Regions from separate parts of the Paraburkholderia sp. D15 genome, predicted to be linked through region 3. Evidence: riboswitches for the same ligand, from Rfam matches in the RefSeq annotation. Region 3 holds a riboswitch; each other region holds the start of a gene.

The links. A riboswitch is a leader RNA that binds a small molecule or an ion and turns the genes downstream of it on or off. The one in region 3 is predicted to bind cobalamin.
Region 1: it holds a riboswitch for cobalamin, as region 3 does, so the genes downstream of both, LFL96_RS33680 (oxidoreductase) here and LFL96_RS25290 (CbtB domain-containing protein) in region 3, are expected to answer to the same signal.
Region 2: it holds a riboswitch for cobalamin, as region 3 does, so the genes downstream of both, LFL96_RS20270 (cobalamin biosynthesis protein) here and LFL96_RS25290 (CbtB domain-containing protein) in region 3, are expected to answer to the same signal.

What each region holds. Positions count from the first base shown of each region.
Region 1 covers NZ_CP110396.1:3,124,324-3,131,433, reverse strand. The annotation lists gene LFL96_RS33700 (polyamine ABC transporter substrate-binding protein) at 62-1,147, shown strand; gene cobM (precorrin-4 C(11)-methyltransferase) at 1,203-1,928, opposite strand; gene LFL96_RS33690 (cobalt-precorrin-6A reductase) at 1,970-2,752, opposite strand; gene cbiE (precorrin-6y C5,15-methyltransferase (decarboxylating) subunit CbiE) at 2,749-4,017, opposite strand; cobalamin riboswitch at 4,085-4,264, shown strand; gene LFL96_RS33680 (oxidoreductase) at 4,469-6,076, shown strand; gene LFL96_RS33675 (precorrin-8X methylmutase) at 6,069-6,695, shown strand; gene LFL96_RS33670 (precorrin-2 C(20)-methyltransferase) at 6,692-7,110, shown strand, end outside.
Region 2 covers NZ_CP110396.1:153,454-160,563, forward strand. The annotation lists gene cobN (cobaltochelatase subunit CobN) at 1-2,903, opposite strand, end outside; gene cobW (cobalamin biosynthesis protein CobW) at 2,910-4,085, opposite strand; cobalamin riboswitch at 4,281-4,559, opposite strand; cobalamin riboswitch at 4,627-4,922, shown strand; gene LFL96_RS20270 (cobalamin biosynthesis protein) at 5,138-5,596, shown strand; gene cobO (cob(I)yrinic acid a,c-diamide adenosyltransferase) at 5,593-6,195, shown strand; gene LFL96_RS20280 (cobyrinate a,c-diamide synthase) at 6,316-7,110, shown strand, end outside.
Region 3 covers NZ_CP110396.1:1,225,620-1,232,729, forward strand. The annotation lists gene LFL96_RS25280 (response regulator) at 11-382, shown strand; gene LFL96_RS25285 (CbtA family protein) at 508-1,239, opposite strand; gene LFL96_RS25290 (CbtB domain-containing protein) at 1,251-1,472, opposite strand; cobalamin riboswitch at 1,514-1,652, opposite strand; gene LFL96_RS25295 (histidine phosphatase family protein) at 1,727-2,335, shown strand; gene LFL96_RS25300 (hypothetical protein) at 2,367-2,612, opposite strand; gene LFL96_RS25305 (P-loop NTPase fold protein) at 3,021-5,819, shown strand; gene LFL96_RS25310 (hypothetical protein) at 6,100-6,540, opposite strand; gene LFL96_RS25315 (alpha/beta hydrolase) at 6,683-7,110, opposite strand, start outside.

The DNA of each region.
Region 1 (7,110 bases), 1.4 Mb from region 3:
TCGACCCGCGCACGCCCCTGAACCTCTTGCCGACGACTCGACCACCATGCCCCACACCGCCATGAAACCGTTACTGACCGCCCTGCTCCTGTGCGCATTCGGCCCCACCGCGCACGCCGAGGACAAGCAACTGAATCTGTACAACTGGGCCGACTACATCGCGAAAGACACCGTGCCCAACTTCGAGGCGCAGTCGGGCATTCACGTGCGCTACGACGTCTACGACGGCGACGAAACCTTGCAGGCGAAACTGCTGACCGGCTCGACCGGCTACGACGTCGTGGTCCCGACCTCGAACTTTCTTGCGAAGCAGATCGAGGCCGGCATTTACCAGAAGCTCGACAAATCGAAACTGCCGAATCTGGCGAATCTCGATCCCGCGTTGATGAAGCTCGTCGCGAACGCGGACCCCGGCAATCAATACGCGGTGCCGTGGGCATGGGGTACGACGGGACTCGGCTACAACGTCACGCGTGTCAGGAAAATACTCGGCGAGAACCTGCCGCTCGACAACTGGGACGTGCTATTCAAGCCGGAGTACCTGAGCAAGCTGAAGAGCTGCGGCGTGTCCGTGCTCGACGCGCCGACGGACGTGTTCGCCGTCACCTTGCACTATCTCGGCCGCGACCCGAACAGCGAGAATCCCGCCGACTATCAGGCCGCGTACGACGCATTGAAGAAGATCCGCCCGTACATCACCCAGTTCAATGCGACGAGCTATATCAACGATCTCGCGGGCGACGACATCTGCTTCGCGCTCAGTTGGTCGGGCGATGTATCGATGGCCAGCCATCGCGCGCGCGAAGCGAACAAGCACTACGAGATCAAGTACCTGATTCCGCAAGGCGGCGCGCCGGTCTGGTTCGACATGATGGCGATTCCGAAAGACGCGCCGCATCCTCAGGCCGCGCTCGACTGGATCAACTACATCGAGCGGCCGGAGGTGCATGCCGGCATCACGAACGCGGTGTTCTATCCGAATGCGGATGCGGCCGCGCGCAAGTTCGTGAGCCCCGAGATTCTCAACGATCCCACCGTGTATCCGCCGGAGCCGGTATTGAAAACGCTGTTTCTGCTCAAGCCTTTGCCTGCGCAGATCAAGCGGCTGGAGGGCCGGCTCTGGGCGCAGTTGAAGTCGGGGTCGTAGCGATCGACGGCCAAGACTTCGACGACGAACCAGGTCTTTGCTCTGGCTACAACAGCTAGGGCTTCGCGTACAACGTCGAGTCCGCGAAACCCTCGGCGGCCAGCACGTCGCCGACCAGGATCAACGCCGTGCGCTCGATCGACGTGCCCTGCACCTTGCCGGCGATGTCATCGAGCGTGCCCGTGATCTTCTCTTCGTCCGGCCAGCTCGCGCGATAGATCACCGCGACCGGACACGCGCCGCCGTAATGCGGCCGCAATTCTTCGACGATGCGCGCAAGATGCCGTACGCCGAGATGGATCGCCATCGTCGCGCGATGCCGGGCGAGGTCGGCGAGCTGTTCGCCTTCGGGCATGCGGGTCTTGCTTGCGTAGCGCGTGAGGATCAAGGTTTGCGACACGTCCGGCAGCGTGAGTTCGCAACCGAGCGTGGCCGCGCACGCGGCCGTGGCGGTCACGCCCGGCACGATTTCGTACGGAATGCCCAGCTCGCGCAGGCGCCGGATCTGTTCGCCGATCGCGCCGTATAGCGACGGGTCGCCGGAATGCACGCGCGCGACATCGTGGCCCTGATCGTGCGCGTGCTTGAGCAACGCGACGATCTGGTCGAGATCGAGGTCGGCGGTATTGACGACCTGAGCGGCCGTGTGACCGTCGAGCACCGCGGACGGCACGAGCGAGCCTGCATACAGGATCACCGGACAGCTACGCACCAGACGCTGGCCTTTCACCGTGATCAGTTCAGGGTCGCCTGGGCCGGCGCCGATAAAAAACACCGTCATTCGATACTCCAATGATTCATTGAGGCCGAACGTCGCGACGTTCAGGCGAATGCCTGCAAGGCGTCGAGCAACGCGTCGATGTGCTCGAATTCCCGATCGACCGGCGGCAAGCCGGGGCGCCGCAGCATCACCACCGGCAGATGCCGTTCGCGCGCCACCGCGAGTTTTGCCTCGGTCGCGCTGCCGCCGCTGTTCTTGCTCACCACAACATCGAATGCCAGCAACGCGAACAGCGCGCGTTCGTTTTCGAGCGAAAACGGCCCACGCGTCGCGATGATGCGAGCGCGTGCGGTGTCCGCATGCGGATCGAGACAACGCACGGTCCAGAACTGATGCGCGGGAATCTCGTCGAGATGCGCGAGCGGTTCACGGCCGAGCGTGAAGAACGGCTTGCGGAACGGCGCGAGCGCGTCCGTCAGTTCATCCCAGTCGCCGGCCATGCGCCAATCGTCGCCGGCTTGCGGTTGCCAGCCGGGGCGGCGCAGCGCCCAGCACGGCACGCGTGTTCCGGCGCAGGCCTCGGCCGCGTTCGCGCTGATGCGCGCGGCGTACGGATGCGTCGCGTCGATCACGAGGTCGATGCGTTCGTCGGCGAGATACCGCGCGAGACCGTCGCTGCCGCCGAAACCGCCGACGCGTATTTCACACGCGAGATCGTCCGGCGTCTTGCCGAGACCCGCGAGGCTGTAGACGAGCGATGAGCCCGGTTTAAGCGTGACGTCGGCTGCCGGGTCCGTCGGTCGATGGGCCGAAGGTTTAGACGCAAGTTGCCGCGCAATCCGCAGCGCGTCGCCGGTGCCGCCGAGCAACAGGATGCGCGTCATCGTGCGTTCCCATCGCCGGCCGGTTCTGGCGAACCCGATGCGCCAGCCCGCTTCGTCACGTCCAGCAACGTGATCGGCAACGCCTGCCGCCACGTGTCGAAACCGCCGAGCGGTTGCGCGTCGGCGAGCGCGATCCGCGTCAGTGTGCCGCCGTGCCGCTCGCGCCATGCGACCAGCGCGGCCTCGCCCTGCAACGTCACCGCATTGGCGACAAGCCGGCCGCCGTCGCGCAACGCATCCCAGCACGCATCCAGCACGCCCGCCACCGTCACGCCGCCGCCGATGAAAACCGCATCCGGCCTCGCCAGACCCTGCAACGCATCCGGCGCGCGACCGGCCACCAGTTGCAGCCCCGGCACGCCCAGCGCATCGCGATTGTGTTCGATGAAGCGTTGCCGCTCCGCATGTCCCTCGATCGCAATCGCCCGGCAGGACGGATGCGCGCGCATCCATTCGATGCCGATCGACCCGCTGCCCGCGCCTACGTCCCACAGCAGTTCGCCCGGCGTCGGCGCGAGGCGCGCCAGCGTGATCGCCCGCACGTCGCGCTTGGTGAGTTGCCCGTCGTGACGGAAGGCGTCGTCGGGCAGGCCGCAGGTCAGCGGCAGACGCGGCGCGCCTTCGGTCGCGCGGCAATCGAGCGCGACGAGGTTCAGCGCGGCGGTCTCGCCGGCAGGCCACGCATCCGCGCGGCCGTCGATACGTCGCTCCCGTTCGCTACCCAGATGCTCCAGCACGATCATGCGGCTCGCGCCGAAACCGCGTGCGTTCAGCAGCGCGGCGAGCGCCGCGGGCGTGCGGCCGTCCGCGCTCAGCACGAACACGCGCGCGCCATGATGCAGATGCGCGTTGAGCGCCGCCGGCGGACGCCCCACCAGCGATACCGTCGCGACCTCCTGCAACGGCCAGCCGAGACGCGCGGCCGCGAGCGACAGCGACGACGGCGCGGGCAACACCCGCATCTCGCCGTCGGGCAATTGCCGCGCGAGCGTGGCGCCGACGCCGAACAACATCGGATCGCCGCTCGCGAGCACGCACACCGCGCCGCCACGCTCGGCCAGCAAGGGCGCGAGATCGAACGGACGCGGCCACGCGACGCGCCGCGCGCCGAGCCGCGCGGGCAGCATCGACAGATGGCGTTCGCCGCCGTACACCACCGACGCGTCGAGCAGCGCACGCCGCGCGGGCCGTCCCAAACCGGCGAAACCGTCGTCGCCGATGCCCACCACGGTCAGCCACGCGGACGGGCGACCTTCGTTGTCCATTATCTTCAAATAATCCGCTGAGCCACGCCGATCAAGGCGTCCAGCCTCGTTGTGCTGTTCGAAAAAAGGCATAATACAGGCCGCCGGTGCCCTTCGGGGCCGAAGAGGGAACACAGTGACGCTGTGGCTGCCCCCGCAACTGTATGCAGCGAGTCCGCCCGCGCTGCGCGCCACTGGTTCGACCGGGAAGGCCGCGACGGATGATGACCTGCCAGCCAGGAGACCTGCCGGCGAGACTGTTCGTGCCAGCCAACATCGGGCGGGGTGTACCGATGCCGCAGCAATGCCTCGTCACATCGGGCTTGCTCGGGCCGCCGCGCGACGCTCAACCGGTGTCCGTCCCTTGAAGCAAGCTTCGCCCCTTTCCACAACCGTCCACGCTGGTGCTGGCCGTGATGTCGCCGTTGGCAGTCCGGTGCCGGCCGCCGCGCACCCGGCCGTCGGCGACCCGATGCCGGCCGGCGCGCACGCTGCCGGCGGCGCGCGGGCTTCGGCCTGCCCGGGGCTGCTGCGCATCGTTGCCGCGAAAGACGGCGGGCTGTGCCGGATCAAACTGCCTGGCGGCGCATTGAGCGCCGCGCAAGCCCACGCCATTGCCGATGCCTGCACGCGTTACGCCGCCGGTGCGATCGAGGTGACCAATCGCGCGAATCTGCAGGTGCGGGGCGTGCGCGCGGGTCAGGAACAAGCGTTGATCGATGCGTTGGTGAAGGCGGGATTGGGGCCCATGCGGCCGCTGCGGGACGCGACGGATTCGTGCGATGCGGGCACGGCAGCGGCCAGCGTCGACGCGGCCAGCGCCATCGCTGCCGACGACATTCGTAACGTGATGATCAGCCCCGTCGCCGGACGCGATCCCTCGGCGTTGTTCGATACGACGCCGCTGTGCGCCGACCTGCTGACCTTGCTGCAGAACGAACCGCGCTTCGCCGCGCTGTCGCCGAAATTCGCGCTGCTGCTGGATGGCGGCGAACGCCTGGCGCGAATCGATCATCCGCATGATGTGTGGCTCGCGGCGATACCGGCAGACGATGGCGTGCGGTTCGTGTTCGGGCTGGCCGGTTGTCCGCCGGAGGCGGTGGGTTCGGACGCACAGGACCCGACAGTGCAAAGCGCAGTTTCAGCGTTGGCGACAGCATCGCCCTCGGCGCTGCCCACCACGCCCACCGCCTCACACATCCCGCACATCCCACACATCCCACACATCCCGCGTCACACGAACCGAAACGAGCGCAGCATCGCCCTGGCCGCCGTCTCCCCCGGCCAGGTCCCCACGTTGATTCGCGCGTTGCTGCACACGTTCCTCGACCTCGCCGCAAGCGACGCCACCCGCATGCGCGACCTGCTCGCCACGCACTCCGTCGACGCGATCCTGCATCACGCGCAACGCCACGCCGATTTCCCGCTCACGCGCGACATCGCCTTGACCCACTGGCGACGCAGCGTCCCCGCCGACGCCATGCTCCGGCTCGGCGCCCACCCGCAACGCCCGCCCGGCATCTGGCACGCAGGGGGCCAGCCGCCGCTCGGCCGCCTGAGCGCCGACGCGCTGCGCGGCCTCGCCGAACTCGCGCAACGTCACAACCACGGCACCTTACGCATGACGCCATGGCAAAGCGTGTTGCTGCCCGACATCTCGACCGATGCCGTGCCCGCGGTGCTCGACGGTCTGAACGCGCTCGGCCTTGCAACCCGCATCGCGGACCCGATCGCGCGCCTGATCGCCTGCGCGGGTTCGAGCGGCTGCGCGAAAAGCCTCGCCGACACCAAGGCGGACGCACTGCAACTCGCGTCGCATGTGCCCGCGCACGTCGAATTGCATCTCAGCGGCTGCCCGCGTTCCTGCGCGGCCGCGCATTGCGCGCCCTACACGCTGCTGGCCAGCGCACCCAGTGTCTACGACCTGTACCGGCGCGATGGCCAACAAGGCTTCGGCCAATGCATCGCCCAACGGCTGACGCCAGCCGAAGCCGCCGGCGCGCTGGCCAGCATCGACCATGACCGCCCTCACCCCACACCGCCCCGCGCGCCTCAACCGACCGACACCACACATGCTTGACTACATTCGCGACGGCCAGGAAATCTATCGCCAATCCTTCGCGACGATCCGCGCGGAGGCCGACCTCTCGCGCATCCCCGCCGATCTCGACAAACTCGCGGTGCGCGTGATCCACGCGTGCGGCATGGTCGATATCGTCGACGCGCTGCGCTTCTCGCCGGGCGCGGGCGCGGCGGGCCGCCATGCGCTCGCGCACGGCGCGCCGATCCTGTGCGACGCCGGCATGGTCGCGCAAGGCATCACGCGCGCGCGGCTGCCCGCGAACAACGAGGTGATCTGCACGCTTACGCATCCGGACGTGCCGTCGCTCGCGCGCGAACTCGGCAATACGCGCTCGGCCACCGCGCTCGAATTGTGGCGTCCGCATCTGGAAGGCAGCGTCGTCGTGATCGGCAATGCGCCGACCGCGCTGTTCCATCTGCTCGACATGCTCGATGACGGCGCACCCAAACCGGCGCTGATTCTCGGCTTCCCGGTCGGCTTCGTCGGCGCGGCGGAGTCGAAAGCCATGCTCGCCGACGATAGCCGCGGCGTGCCCTACGTGATCGTCGAAGGCCGGCGCGGCGGCAGCGCGATGGCGGCCGCCGCGGTCAACGCACTCGCCACGGAGGTCGAATGACGACGCCGCGAGGACGTCTGTTCGGCCTCGGCGTCGGCCCCGGCGACCCCGAACTCATCACGCTCAAGGCGCTGCGTCTGCTGAAGGCCGCGCCGGTGGTCGCGTATTTCGTCGCCAAGGGCAAGAAAGGCAACGCCTTCAGCATCATCGAAGGGCATCTGCACGACACGCAGCAGCATCTGCCGCTCGTCTATCCGGTCACGACCGAGGCGCTCGAACCGCCGCTCTCGTATGAGGCGATCATCGCCGACTTCTACGACGGCGCGGCGCAGGTGGTGGCGGGGCATCTCGACGCGGGCCGCGACGTCGCGGTGATCTGCGAGGGCGATCCGTTCTTCTACGGCTCGTACATGTATCTGCACGACCGTCTCGCGCCGCTTTACGAGAGCGATGTGGTGCCCGGCGTGTGCTCGAT
Region 2 (7,110 bases), 1.1 Mb from region 3:
AGCGCCTGGGCGACATCGTCGCCGCCGGTGCGCATCGTCGCGGTGCCCCACACCGACAGGCCGATCGCGCGCGGATAATCGCCGTGCTCCTGCAGATGCCGCTCGATCAACTGCTGCGCGGACTTCAGGCCGAGCACCCAGGCGGCCTGCGTCGGAACCGCGCGGGTATCGACCGAATAGAAATTACGGCCGGTGGGTAACACGTCCGGCCGTCCGCGCGACGGTGATCCGCTTGGGCCCGGCGGCACGAAGCGTCCTTCGAGTCCGCGCCGGAGTTGCCGCATTTCCTGCGGTCCGCACGCATCGAGACGAGGCAGCACGTCGTCGCGCAGTCGCTCGATCACCCGTTCGGCTTGCGGCAGGCTGCCGGGCTTCAATGACGGAATTGACGTCAATGCCGAACCAGAGACCGCCGCCGAAGGCGATTCGACGGGCGAAGCCGAAGCCGAAGCCGAAGCCGATTCGACGGGCAAAGCCGAAACCGAGCCGGCAACAGAAGCCGTTCCCGGTCCACCACCATCGCACACCTCGCCCAACATCCGCGCCGCAAGCAACTCCAGCCGCTCGCGCGTATCGCCGCCATGCCGCCACGGCGCGTCGCTGACCTGCTGCAGCACGTCGGGCCGCGGCCCCTCCCACACGGCAGACCAATCCACCGTCAACGGATCGAACAGATGATCCATCCGCAGATCGCGCGCCAGCGCGTCGATCAGGCCGGCCCGCGCACCCTGCCCGTCGCCGACCGGAAAACGCCCCAGCGCCAGCAGCGTATCGCGCCGCTGCACGCCGGCCGGCGACTGCCCGAACGTGTGCAACCCGTCGCGGATCTGCGCTTCCTTCAGCTCGCACAACCACGCGTCGACGCGCGTGAGCAACGCATCCTCGTCGTCGGGCCCGCTCGGCGCCGCGAGACTCAGCTCCTCATGCAGCCGATGCTCGACGATGGTCGCGAGAATCGTCCGCCGCAGCAATGTCGAGCGGCGCGGGTCGACCATCAACGCTTCATAGTATTCGTCGACCTGGCGCTCCAGATCCTGCAGCGGCCCATAGCTTTCGGCGCGCGTGAGCGGCGGCATCAGATGATCGACGATCACGGCCTGCGCGCGCCGTTTCGCCTGGCTACCCTCGCCGGGATCGTTGACGATGAACGGGTACAGATGCGGCATCGGCCCGAGAATCAGATCGGGCCAGCAGGTTTCGCTCAACGCCACGCTCTTGCCGGGCAACCATTCCAGATTGCCGTGCTTGCCGACGTGCACCACCGCGTCGATCGCGAACGCGTGACGCAGCCAGAAATAGAACGCGAGGTACGCATGCGGCGGCACGAGTTCGGCGTCGTGATAGCTCGCGTAATCGCCCTGCTCGCGCGAGCGCGACGGCTGAATGCCGACGAACACCTGCCCACAGCGCCAGCCCGCGATCATGAAGCGGCCGCGCCGCAGCGTCGGGTCCTGCTCAGGCCGCCCCCAACGCGCGTTGAGCGCCTCTTTCACCTCGCCGGGCAACGCGTCGAAATAGCGCAGATAGTCGTCGAGCGCCAGGCTTTGCAGCGCGGGCCGCAGATCGCGCACCACCGGGTCGTTGGTCACGCCTTCGGTGAGCTTTTCCAGGAGCGCATCGCCGTTCGCGGGCAACGCGCCGACGCGATAGCCCTCGTCGCGCAACATCGCCAGAATGCCGGTCACCGAGGCCGGCGTGTCGAGGCCCACGCCGTTGCCGATGCGCCCTTCGCTCATCGGATAGTTGGCGAGAATCAGCGCCAGCTTCTTGTCCGCGTTATCGAGCGCGCGCAGACGGCACCAGCGCCGGCTCAGCTCGGCGAGAAAGCTCACGCGCTCCAGATCCGGCTGATACCGGACCACGTCGACCTGGGTGTGCGGACAGCGATACGCGAGGCCCTTGAAGCTGATCGCCCGCGTGATGATCCGGCCGTCCACTTCGGGCAGCGCGATATGCATCGCGATATCGCGCGAATTGAGGCCCTGGTTGTCCTTCAGCCAGTCCTCGCGGTTGCCGCCGCTCAGAATCACCTGCAACACCGGCGCATCGCCGGCGAGCGCGAGCGGCTCGGGGTCGTCGATCGCGGACGCGGCGAACGCCGTCGTGTTCAACACCAATGCAGCCTGATGTTGCGCGCACAACGACTGCACGACATCACGGCTCAGCGCATCTTTCAGCGACGTGATCGCGATCGGCAACGGGTTGACGCCGCGCGCTTCGAGCGCGTCGATCAGCGCGTCGAACACTGCCGTATTGGCCGCCTGCAGATGCGCCTTGTAGAACAGGATCGCGGCGACCGGCGCGTCCTGCCGCCAGCGCGCCTGCCAGTCGGCGACGCTCGGTGTGTCGCGCTCGGGGTGATACAACGTCGCGGCGGGCAACGCGCGCGGCGGCGCCGGTTCGCTGCCCCAGCCCAACGCGCGATGCGCGATGCAACGCAGAAACGCCTCGGCATTCTGCGCGCCGCCCTCGCGCAGATAGCGCCACAATTGATGACACAGGTCGGCATCCGCGGTGCTGCGCGCGAGCAGATTCGGGTCTTCCTGCAGGTCGCCGGAAAACATCGCGAGCGTCTGCCGCTTGCGTTCGGCCAGCGTGACCACCTGTTCGATCCCGTACGGCCAGTACGCCTCGCCGCCAAGGTGATCGACCACCACCACGCGCGCATGTTGCAGCACGTCTTCCAGATAGAAGTCGACCGATGCCGGCTGACGCAGATAGGTGACGTTCGCCAGACGCACGCTCGGAAAACCGTCGCCGAGGCGCGGCACCACGCTGGCCAGCAGCGACAGGGTGGTGTCGGCCGAACTGAGCACGACGATCTCCGCGGGCTGCTGATCGATACGGATCACGCCCTGGGTATCGTCGACAAACCCGCCCGGCGTCGTGCGCAGCAGATGCATGAGCGCTTATGCTCCGTTCGCGGCGAGCGTGCCGGACGCAGCGGACGCAGCGGACGCAGCGGACGCAGCGGACGCAACGGATGCATCGGCCGAAGCGAGCGCCGCGTCGAACGCACGTTGCAACGCAGGCTGATCGAGGTCTTCGCCGATCAGCACGAAACGGCTCGGGCCGCTTTCGCCGGCCTGCCAGCGTCGATCGAAATAGCTGTCGAAACGGCGGCCCACGCCCTGAATCACCAGACGCATCGGCGCGCCCGGCAATGCCGCGAAACCTTTCACGCGATAGATCGTGCTGGTTTCGACCAGCGTCTGCAACGCCGCGATCGCCGCTTCGCGCGAATGCACGTCCGCCTGCACGACCACCGAATCGAATTCGTCGTGATGGTGATCGGCGTCGTCGACGGAACCGTGATGGTCGTGGCGCAAATGAATCGTGTCTTCCGATGCCGCTTCGAGACCGAACAGCGTATGCAGATCGAGCTGCCCCATCTGCGCGCGCACGATTTTGACCTGCGGCGGAATCTCGTCGCGGATCAATGCCTCGACCGCGCTCTGCCCCGCGGCGTCGAGCAGATCGGTCTTGTTCAGAATCACCAGATCGGCCGCCGACAACTGGTCTTCGAACAATTCGTGCAGCGGCGACTCGTGGTCGAGATTCGGATCGGCCTGGCGCTGCGCATCGACGGCGACGGGGTTGTCGGCGAACTGGCCGCTCGCCGCGGCCGGGCCGTCCACCACGGTGATCACCGCGTCGACGGTAAAGCTGCTCTTGATCTGCGGCCAGTTGAACGCCTGCACGAGCGGCTTGGGCAGCGCGAGACCGGACGTTTCGATCAGCACGTGATCGATCTCGTCGCGGCGCTCGACGAGCTTTTCCATCACCGGAAAGAACTCTTCCTGCACGGTGCAGCACAGGCAGCCGTTCGCCAGTTCATACAGTTGGCCTTCGGTTTCCACGCCGTTTTCGTCGCAGCCGATCCCGCAACCCTTGAGGATCTCGCCATCGATCCCGAGTTCGCCGAACTCGTTGACGATCACCGCGATGCGTTTGCCGTCCGCATGCTGAAGAATGTGCCGCAGCAACGTGGTCTTGCCGCTGCCGAGAAAGCCCGTGACGATGGTGACGGGGATCTTGCGCATTGAATGCGCCTGGCGGGTTTGCTTGTCCATCGTGAGGTCCATCCGTGGGAGTTGCACGGGCACGCCGGCGCGCCTGATCGCGATCTGAACGGAAGCGTGGCAGGCGCGAACAACACGCGCTGCGTCCCACGACGACAAACCGGATAGATCACGAAGCACGGGGACGAACGGCGGCGTTGCCGCGACAACGGGAAACAGAAAGCGGGAGATCATGGACGCGCGCCGCATCCCCGCGGCGTTGGTCCTGCGTGTTCTGGCCGGTATCCGGGCTGGCGAAAGCGCCGCTTCCCCTTCCCGGGCGAGGAATTTCTCGCCCAGTGGTGATATGCCGACGCGGCCTTGCGCGTGGACATCGAAGCCGGCTCCGCGGCGCCGGTGATGAACCGACGCCACATTTCGCTTACCGTTGCGGGGGCAGCACAGGTTGACCGGTCCAATGCGGACAGGCGCCCTGTTTCCCGTTTAACTGCGTGCGCGGGAGGCGCGCACGCGAGCACCAAAGTGCGTGCGAGTGTAGGCGCGCGGGCCCTCGGCGTCAAGGCGGCATCGGCCGGGAAGGCTTATCGGGCGGGGCGCCGTGTGCTATCGTATGCGCGCGTTTGGTGCCCGCACATGCGTTCGCGTGTGCAGTTAAACGGGAAACAGGCCGCGCCCTCGTGCGCTTAACCTGTGCTGTCCCCGCAACGGTAAGCGACCAGCGGCGTTTCATTCGGCGGCACCTCGACAGTTTTTTCGCGAGGGCCGCGAACCCGCGCCGCGCATGCGTTTTTCGACGCCACTGTCCGATGAAAACCTCGATGAAAATCGACGCGTCCGGACGGGAAGGCAAAGCGCGTGAGGTCGTCAGCCCGGATACCGGCCAGACGCGGAGGCGGCGGCCATCACGCCGCCGGCCGCCGGAATCCGCGAGGGACGGATGTGATGGCGTTGTAGCACGACATGACAGATTCACGCGCGCGTTTGCGTCTTCGCGTTTGCGTATTCGCGTTTCCGTCTTCGTTCGTCGCTTTCGTTGGGTCGACACCGGTCGATCGACGCAGGCGTACAGCGTGGCGAACCACCTCTGTCGTTTGTGCCGGAATTCGTCGTATCGCATGACATCCTTATCGACCGCCGGGCGCTCGCTGAACGCCGGCATTGGCTGCCGCTCGCGCAGCAGCGCCGATCAGATCGAGGCGGCGGTGCGCGCCGCGCTCGGCGCATCGCTTCGCATCGAACAGATTGCAAGCGTGGCCTCGATCGACAGCAAAGCGCACGAAGCGGGACTGCTTGAATTCTGCGCGCGTCATGCGCTGCCCCTCGTCTTTTTCAGTCGCGAGCAGATCGCCGCACTGCCGGTCTCCACCGCTTCGGCGGCGGCGCAAGCTCATCTCGGTGTCGACGGCGTATGCGAGCCGTGCGCGCTGCTGGCCGCCGGCGACGGCGCGCGCCTCGTCGCCGGCAAAACCATTCACGAAGGCGTCACCGTGGCGATCGCCACCCGCACCCGCAGCACCCGCAGCGCGATTAGCGCCACGAACGCCGCCGCCCTCCACCCACAGGACCCGTCATGAAAACCGATCCCGAATCCCATCAACGGATGACCGAGCGCCGGCGCGAAGGCCACGAAAAGAAACAGGCCAGCGCGACCGTCGAGAAAGGTCTGCTGATCGTCAACACCGGCACCGGCAAGGGCAAGACCACGGCCGCGTTCGGCATGGCCGTGCGCGTGCTCGGGCACGGCATGCGGCTCGGCGTGGTGCAGTTCATCAAGGGCGCCCTGCATACGTCGGAGCGCGATTTTCTCGGCGCGATCGCGCAGTGCGATTTCGTCACGATGGGCGACGGCTACACGTGGAACACGCAGAATCGCGACGCCGACATCGCGACCGCGCGCAAGGGCTGGGACGAAGCGCGGCGGATGATCGAAAGCGGCGACTACCAGATGGTGATCCTCGATGAGCTGAACACCGTCCTCAAATACGAGTATCTGCCGCTCGACGAAGTGCTCGGCGTGCTGAACGGGCGTGCCGACATGCTGCACGTGGTGGTGACCGGCCGCCACGCGCCGGATGCGCTGATCGAAGCCGCCGACCTCGTCACCGAAATGCGCATCGTCAAGCATCCGTATCGCGAGCAAGGCGTGAAGGCGCAACGCGGCGTGGAGTTTTAACGGATGTGCGCAAGCGGCGACAACACGGGGTCGGCGGCTTCGGCGACCTCTGCAGCGGCCCCGGCAGCTTCAGCAAGCACGCGACCGGCAGGCACCAACACGCTTGCCGCCGGCAGTTCCGTGCACGCGTGCCCCGCGCTGTTCATCAGCGCGCCCGCGTCGGGTCAGGGCAAGACCACGATCACCGCGGGCCTCGCGCGCTATCACCGTCGTCTGGGCCGGCGCGTGCGCGTGTTCAAGACCGGCCCGGACTTTCTCGACCCGATGATCCTCGCACGCGCAAGCGGCGCGCCGGTACTGTCGCTCGATCTATGGATGGTCGGCGAGGACGCGTGCCGCGCGTTGCTCGCGCAGGCGGCGGCCGAAGCGGACCTGATCCTGATCGAAGGCGTGATGGGTCTGTTCGACGGCACGCCGAGCAGCGCCGATCTCGCCGCCGCGTTCGGCGTGCCGGTGCTCGCGGTGATTTCGGCGAAGGCCATGGCGCAGACCTTCGGCGCGATCGCGTTCGGCCTCGCGCATTTCAGGCCCGAGGTACCGTTTCACGGCGTGCTCGCGAATCGGGTCGGCTCCGCGCGGCACGCGCAGATGCTTCAAGAAGCGCTGCCGGCGGATCTACGCTGGTGCGGCCACATTGCCGCGAGCGATGAAATCCAGTTGCCGGATCGCCATCTCGGCCTGCATCAGGCCGCCGAGATCGCCGATCTCGACGCACGGCTCGACCTCGCCGCCGATGCGCTCGCCCAGACCGCACTCACCGCCCTAACCGAACTGCCGCCGCCGGTCGCTTTCGCCGCGCCGGCAAGCGCGCCATTGCCCCGTCTTCTGGCCGGCAAAACCATCGCGATCGCCCGCGATGCCGCGTTCTCGTTCGTCTACCCGGCCAATCTGACGCTGCTGGCATCGCTCGGCGCG
Region 3 (7,110 bases):
CGGGGTTGGTATGACAAGCGTCTTATTGGTGGATGATGACGTCGAAGCGCTCGCGGCATGGCGCGCGGTATGCGAGGCAGATGGGTACGACGTCCGGAGCGCGACGAATGGGCGAGACGCGCTGGCAAGCTTTGCCGGCTCTCCCGTCGACATCGTGGTTGCAGACTGGCGCATGCCCATCATGTCGGGCAGCGAGTTGTGTCACCAGTTACGCACCGCGCCGGGACTCGCCGACGTCGCATTCGTTCTGGTCTCGGGAGAGCCGAGCCCGCCGGCGTTCGTGAGTTACGACGCGTTTCTGCGCAAGCCCGTGGAAGGTGCCGAGCTTCTCACGACCATGCGCCGACTGCTGATGGACAAGGTCGGGCACCGGTCGCGATAGACGTCACGTCGTCGCTTCAGTTATCCCCAGTTTTTGTTCGCAAGCCTGTGGATAACCTTCCCACAACCGCGGCAACCGCTTGATCCAATTACCTTATCAAGCGGTGCGCGCGGTATGCCACCTGCCTAGATCGCCGCGCGCCGGACCGGCCGCACGAAAGCGCTGCGCTCGACCAGCGCGCCGAACAACAGTCCGATCGTGGTCCACATAATGACCTGCATGCCGATCGCCGCTACGCGGAATTTCCACAGCAGCACGGCGGGGAAGGCCGCGGGCACTTCGTTGATCACCGGCATCGACAGCTGCACGGCCGCGATAATCGCGACGAACAGCACGCCTGCCACGATCGATCCATTCCATGCGCCGAGCTGCACGGCCAGACGTCGACGCACTTTCAGCGAGAACACCATCGCCGCGACGGAAATCGCGATCATCAGAAAGAACAACCCGGTGCGCATGCCGATCGTTTCGGGGTCACCGACCGATGGCGGATTCGCCGGATACTTGATGTTCGGCACGATCACCAGTGCGATGAACGCCGCGAGCGCGAGCCAGGCGGACAGAGCCCGCGCACTCGCCGCGCCGACCCGGCCATACGCATACGCGAACACCAGCGAGAACAGCCCGCCCACTGCCGCGCCGTACGTCACCACGCCGGTGAGCAGACCCAAACCGGCCTGGGTCTCGCGGCTCACGATTTCCGGTTCGGGCGCTTCGCCTTTAGCGGCATCGGCTTTCTCCTCGAAGGAGATCGCCTGATCGACCTGCGGTTCGCCGACCACGCGGGCGAAACCGAACGTGAGCAATCCCGCGGCGATGCCTGCGAGCATCCCGCGTACCAACAATTTACCGACCATGTTCGACTCCGTTAGTGGCAGGGAAAGCCGAGCAGATGGCGGCCGTCGTGCACGAACTCATGGACGTACATGCCGGGCACGAGCGACGTGGCGCCCTCTTCCGCACCCACGAAGTAAATGGCGAGCAACAGCAGCAGGCCGCCGAACACGATCCACGGCAGCAATTCGCGCAACGGAATCGGCGTGGGTTGCGCAACGGGCGCATTGGCGGAATCGAATACAGCTTGGGTCATGAATGACATCTCCTGGGGTAACGCGCCCCGATAGTCGATAGCAAAGGGAGTGCGCAAAGCTCGGGTCTGGCTGTTGGCAGAAGAAGCCAATTACAGTGGCGCGACCGCGCCGGGTTCTCACCGGCTTCCGTGCTTCGCAACGCCGCTATTCTACGCGCTAAACTTTCGCGTTCGATAACCGGTAAGTGCGTGCGCCGCATGGGCGCTGGGCGCTGGGCGCTGGGCATCGATGTAGCTTCGAGGGATTCAACGGAATGGACATTCGGCTTTTATTGATCAGTCACGCGTCGACCGCCGCGATGCGCGCGGGCCGTTTCCCCGGCGATGTGTCGTTCGACTCGCTCGATCAGCGCAGCATTGCCGAAATCGATGCCACACGTGCGCATCTTTCGATTCCGGGTGATGCCAGCGCGTTGGTCAGCCCGGCGCTCTGCGCACGTGCAACGGCGCAGGCGCTGAAGCTCGCGGCAATCGTCGATGCCAATCTGGCCGATGTGAATTACGGTGCGTGGCAGGGTCGGCGTCTCGCCGATCTGCTGACCGAAGCGCCGCAAGAACTCGGGGCATGGATGCATGATCCCGACGCCAAGCCTCATGGCGGTGAGTCGTTCAGCCAACTCGTCAAGCGCGTGGGCGCGTGGCTCGATTCGCTCAGCGATCCGGCAAGCCAACGGACGCTCGACGATAAGAACAAGCTTCGTACTATCGTCGCGGTCACTCACGCGCCGGTCATGCGGGCGGCGATCGTCGTGGCGCTCGGTGCTGCTGCGCAGGTGTTCCCGCGCATCGAGATCGCGCCGCTGTCGATCATCGAATTGCGCTGCTCGCGGCGAGGCTGGACGTGGTGGCCGGCAGTCGGCTAGCGGCGACGCGTTGGCCCCCCCCTCGTCCCCGCTATCGCCCTTTCCCGCGAGGCTTGAATTCCAGTTCAGGTGGTGCGATGTCGGGGTGCGCTTCGTAGAGCGGTTCGAGAGCCAGAACATACACCTGGTCGAGTAGTTGACCCATTGCCCGACGAAACGCTTTGAATTCGTCGGCAGGGCAGCTTTCTTGCACCAGAATAATCGCGTCGTTAATTGCTCCACTGACGCCGAGAAACCGGTTGCTCAGATCTGATGCAATCTCAGGATTTTTGATCATGACGTTCCTTTAACATCCGTTGTCCGCGATGCATTTGTTTTTGCATCTAAAAAAGGGGATTCCAGTTCCACCTCGTGTCGGAAGCTCCGTTTCCGTGCAGTAGTCGATGCACTTTTGATATACCTTGCGGCATCGGTTGGTCGTCGCGCACTTTACAAATCCCGGGTCCGAATCTCCGTTGGTTGCAAACAGTTGCGCATACAACACCGCGCGCTTTGATTGACCATTCTGGTCGGGCATAAAAATTGGAAAACGAACCTGTTCCTGCGTTACTATCTTTCGTCGCCATATTTGGCATCCGCGACGCTATTTGGATCAGTATGGCTAAACAACTTGCAACGATAGATTAAAGTGTCCGGCATCAATAACAGACCCGGTGCCCAAACATATTTTATCTGAGAGAGTGTGATGACTCGAACACCGACCCTTCTTCTGGATGAGCCATCGAACGTCGATGACTTGGGCGGAGCACACGCAAGGATTGCAACGACGATATCGAAGCTCGTCCTGACATCCCCTGGCGGGCAAACAATTAGGCTCGACGGCACGTGGGGAGCCGGAAAATCGACCGTCGTGAAGATCGTCGCCGAGCAGTTGGAGCATTCTGCCCCCAAAAAGCCTGGCAAAGAGGTATTGCAATCGCCTGACGTCGCAGTTTTCCAGTACGACGCGTGGGTGCACGTCGGCGATCCGCTTCGTCGTGCATTTCTATCAGCGCTTGTACAAAAACTCACTGAACGAAAATGGTTAGAAAATTCCGATGGCACGGCGAGTGAGTCTCTCTGGACGAAAAGGCTAGATCAACTGAGTCGACGGCTCAAAACAACGTCTCGGAAGACAACCCCATTCTTCTCCAACTCCGCCAAGGTAATTTTGTCGGCGCTTGCGGCGCTAGGCATTGCTGCACCGATGTTGGCGGAGCTCGAAAAACGTCTAATCGAACCGCTCGGAGTTGCACCACTTCTGGCCTCGACTGCGCTGACAGGCTTCGTAGCTTTCGCATTGTTTCATCTGCTTTCCAACGAAGCCATGGGCTTTATCATCCGACGCAATTCGGATGAGGAAGCTGTCGAAGTTCGGGACGACCCGGAGCCGACTTCCATCGAGTTCCAAGATGCGTTCGGTGAACTGATGCAGGTCATCCTTGAGCAAGACAACCGTCGCCTCGTCATAGTCATAGACAATCTCGACCGCATTGACCAAGCCGATACGAAAGCAGTGTGGGCACTTCTCCGTTCGTTCCTCGACAATCCCCAGTTCAAATCACATGAGTGGCTCCGTCGATTATGGGTGCTCATACCAGTGGCGGACGAAGGGCGAGTGCTTCAGTCATCCACGCCTGCCTCGGCTGTATCAGCGAAAGACCCTGCTCCGTCATCGTTCCTCGAAAAGGTTTTCCAGCTACGATTTTCCTTGCCGCCACCGATGCTTCATTCGTGGAAAAACTACTTTAACGGAAAGCTGGTGCAGGCATTCGGGGAAGACTTGCTTGGTGATTACGATGAAATTTTGCGGCTCTATGAAGAGCTACCGCTCTCGGCTAGTCTGACTCCCCGAGCAATCGTGTCGTTTGTCAACGAACTTGTCTTGTTAAAGATTGAGTGGTCCGACAAAGTATCCCTATCCAGTCTGGCGGCGTACCTTCTCTCGAAGGAAAAGCTCCTCGCGGACAGTTGTGTTCCGCCGACGGAGGTAACTCGAATTCTTCGCGAAGAGTCTCTAGCCGATACGTTCGCCATGCTGCACCATCATGCATCAACGAAAGAGGAGGCTTCCTACATTTCTGTTCGTCCAAGGCTTGAAGCCGCTCTGGACAATGGAGACAGCGAAGCGTTAAGTCGGCTGTTTCAGGAAAGCCCTGCTTTCCAATTCGTTCTCGACCGATATATTCGGCAGGACCTAAGTGCTCTCCAGGGGCAACAGGAACGCTTGCTGCAAGCTGTAAGGGCGATTTGCCCCTTGGCAATAGCGGAAGACGGTACGCAGCTCAAGCACAAACCGCTGACGGCGGGAACGATGCTTCATTTTCGTCAGGTGGCCTTGTCGACCATGGCTGCTTCAAAAAGCTTGCGGTTGCTCAATGAAAATCTTGTGTCTGGTCTACAAGCCCTACTGGACATCTCGTCGTCTCGCGAACAGACGGCTATGCTGATTGTCGAGATGCTCAGAAACATCGTTGCAACTGCGGATGACCAACCAGACCCATTAACTAAGCAAATTGCTGTGGCGTGGGAAGCATGGACCTCTTCGCTTGGTGGCGTACTTTCAATATCGGAGGTGCACTCAGCAATAACAGCGGAAGGGGCGGAGCAGATTGCGTTGCCGGTTGGTGCCGAACTGTGGGCTCGACTCTGCCAAGAGACCAGGCACACTGAGCGTTCTTGGATTTTGACTTGCTGTACGTGTAGAGGTGGCGAAGACGCGAAACTGACTTGGCTTAGGACTCGATTCGAATCCGAAAAGATGGAAACTGCTGCGGTCGCACTCCTTAAGCAAGCTATGGAAACAGGAGAGGAACACTTCTTCGACGCTATCGCTGAAGGCATCGTTAAGAAACAAGTCCACGCCTATAAGATTTCTTCCTGGGGAAGCGACGACTATTTAATACCATCCCTCGCGGCATTGTTTAGTCTCGACCGTTTGCGCTTAAAGCCATACCTGCGTAGGCTAGTCGATAGTGGTGAGTTGTTCAGAGTGTTCGGCACGTCGACTCCAACAAGCGATTGGAAGTCGGCCGTGCTAATTTATTTTATAGTATTCGCGACCGACGGCATGCTGAAGACTGAGATAACGGCCTTTCTCGGCGGAAAGGAGTCCGTTGATGGTCTGCAATTTGTGACGCGGCTGGTCGAAGGAAAGATTGGGCTAAATACCGATCAAGTTCGAAACTTTGTGGAGGTGCTCGACACCCTTGCAGTCTACGAAGTGCTGCAGTTGTTAGCGACAGGTTGGGGTAACAAGGGGCTGATAACCTCCCTTGTGCCAGCACTAGCTTTAAGCGAGCGATTTATTTATTACATCCGTGCACAGGGTGACTTCAAAACCGAGTTGATAGCCTTTGCGAACAAGTACGTGATCGATCCACAGTTACGTCATCAGTTTGTCGAATCGGCGCTTTCGACCGAAGAATCAACGGCCGCACAAAAATCATTTGGCGACGAGAGCATCTTAATCGAACGGTTGCGGGAAGTGCAGATTCCCGCGTGAGAACCCGAGGTGACAAGCAGCCCATTCACCTACGCGACTAGCGGTGATGGGGAGCTTTTCCATACCGGAGCACGTCACTTGTTGGCGAACACCGTGAACCGAGCATAGGCCTTAGGATTTACGCGCTTTCCACCCTGCACGAGCCACAGCGGATTCGTGCCGACGAAGAAAGGGAAAACAGCGCATCGAGATCGCGCCGCTGTCGATCATCGAATTGCGCTGCTCGCGGCGAGGCTGGACGTGGTGGCCGGCGTTACAGCCTGTTCCTTGACTCACGCCCTCACTTCCCCGACACCACCAGCCGCAGCTTGTTCGACCCCGTCGGCGACAGCGTGATCTCGGTTCGCTTACCCGGCGCGCCGACATAAAAGTGCTGGCGTCCCGGCGAATTCTGATCGTGCGTCGCTTCGGGCAAACATGACGCGATGTCCGCCGCCACCGCCTGAAGCGCATCCGCGTTCGATCCCGCGTCGTGATGCGGCGTCCACATGCATTGATAGCTGCCACGGGCGGCCGAACATTGCGCGTCGTCGCCATAGGGCTGCGCGACGCCTTTCCCGTCGTCGGGCGTCAGCGAAGACAAGCCGCCTGGCGCGGCGGCCACGATGCGTTTGAGCGACGCGCACGGGCTGGGCGCATCGTCGGCGAATGCGCTGCAGGGCAGCATGGTGCTTAGCGTTGCGACGGCCAGCGTGGCCGCGAAGAGTCGGGTCCGGTTCATGGGCGCAGTCCTTCAGTCATTGAATGCCTGAGAAAGAGGCGCGCGAATGGAAAACCATTCACGGGCCCTAGCGCGGTAGCAGTCTCCGTGCCCATCGTCGTGCGCTCCGTCCGTTCCGTGCCATCGCAATGCATTGAAGCCGCTACCGCTGTCCAGTGCCGAACAAGGCCTCCCGCCCCCGCGCCGACGTGAAGATCCCACCCGCGTCATGCCCGACGCCATCGATCACGAACGTCCTGTGCGTCGATAATCCCCGCGGATGCCGCGACGCCATATAGCGCGCGTAAGCAAGCCCCCGCTCCAGCCGATGCGCCCCTTGCGCACGCGCCGCGCAAGACCGGTCGAGCGCCGGATGCTGCGGATCGCAATCCGCGCCGCCCAGCAGCACGGTGACATCACGTTGCACGTAACGCGCTTCGAGCTTTTCCGTCATGGCGTCGTCTATCGTACCGCTCGCGCCGGCATCCTTCGCATACGCCGGCAAATGCTCCAACCCATACTTCCAGCGATTGAACGACGAACACGACGCCGCATCGAACGCGACAAACTCGCCGCGCGCATCCGGCCGCA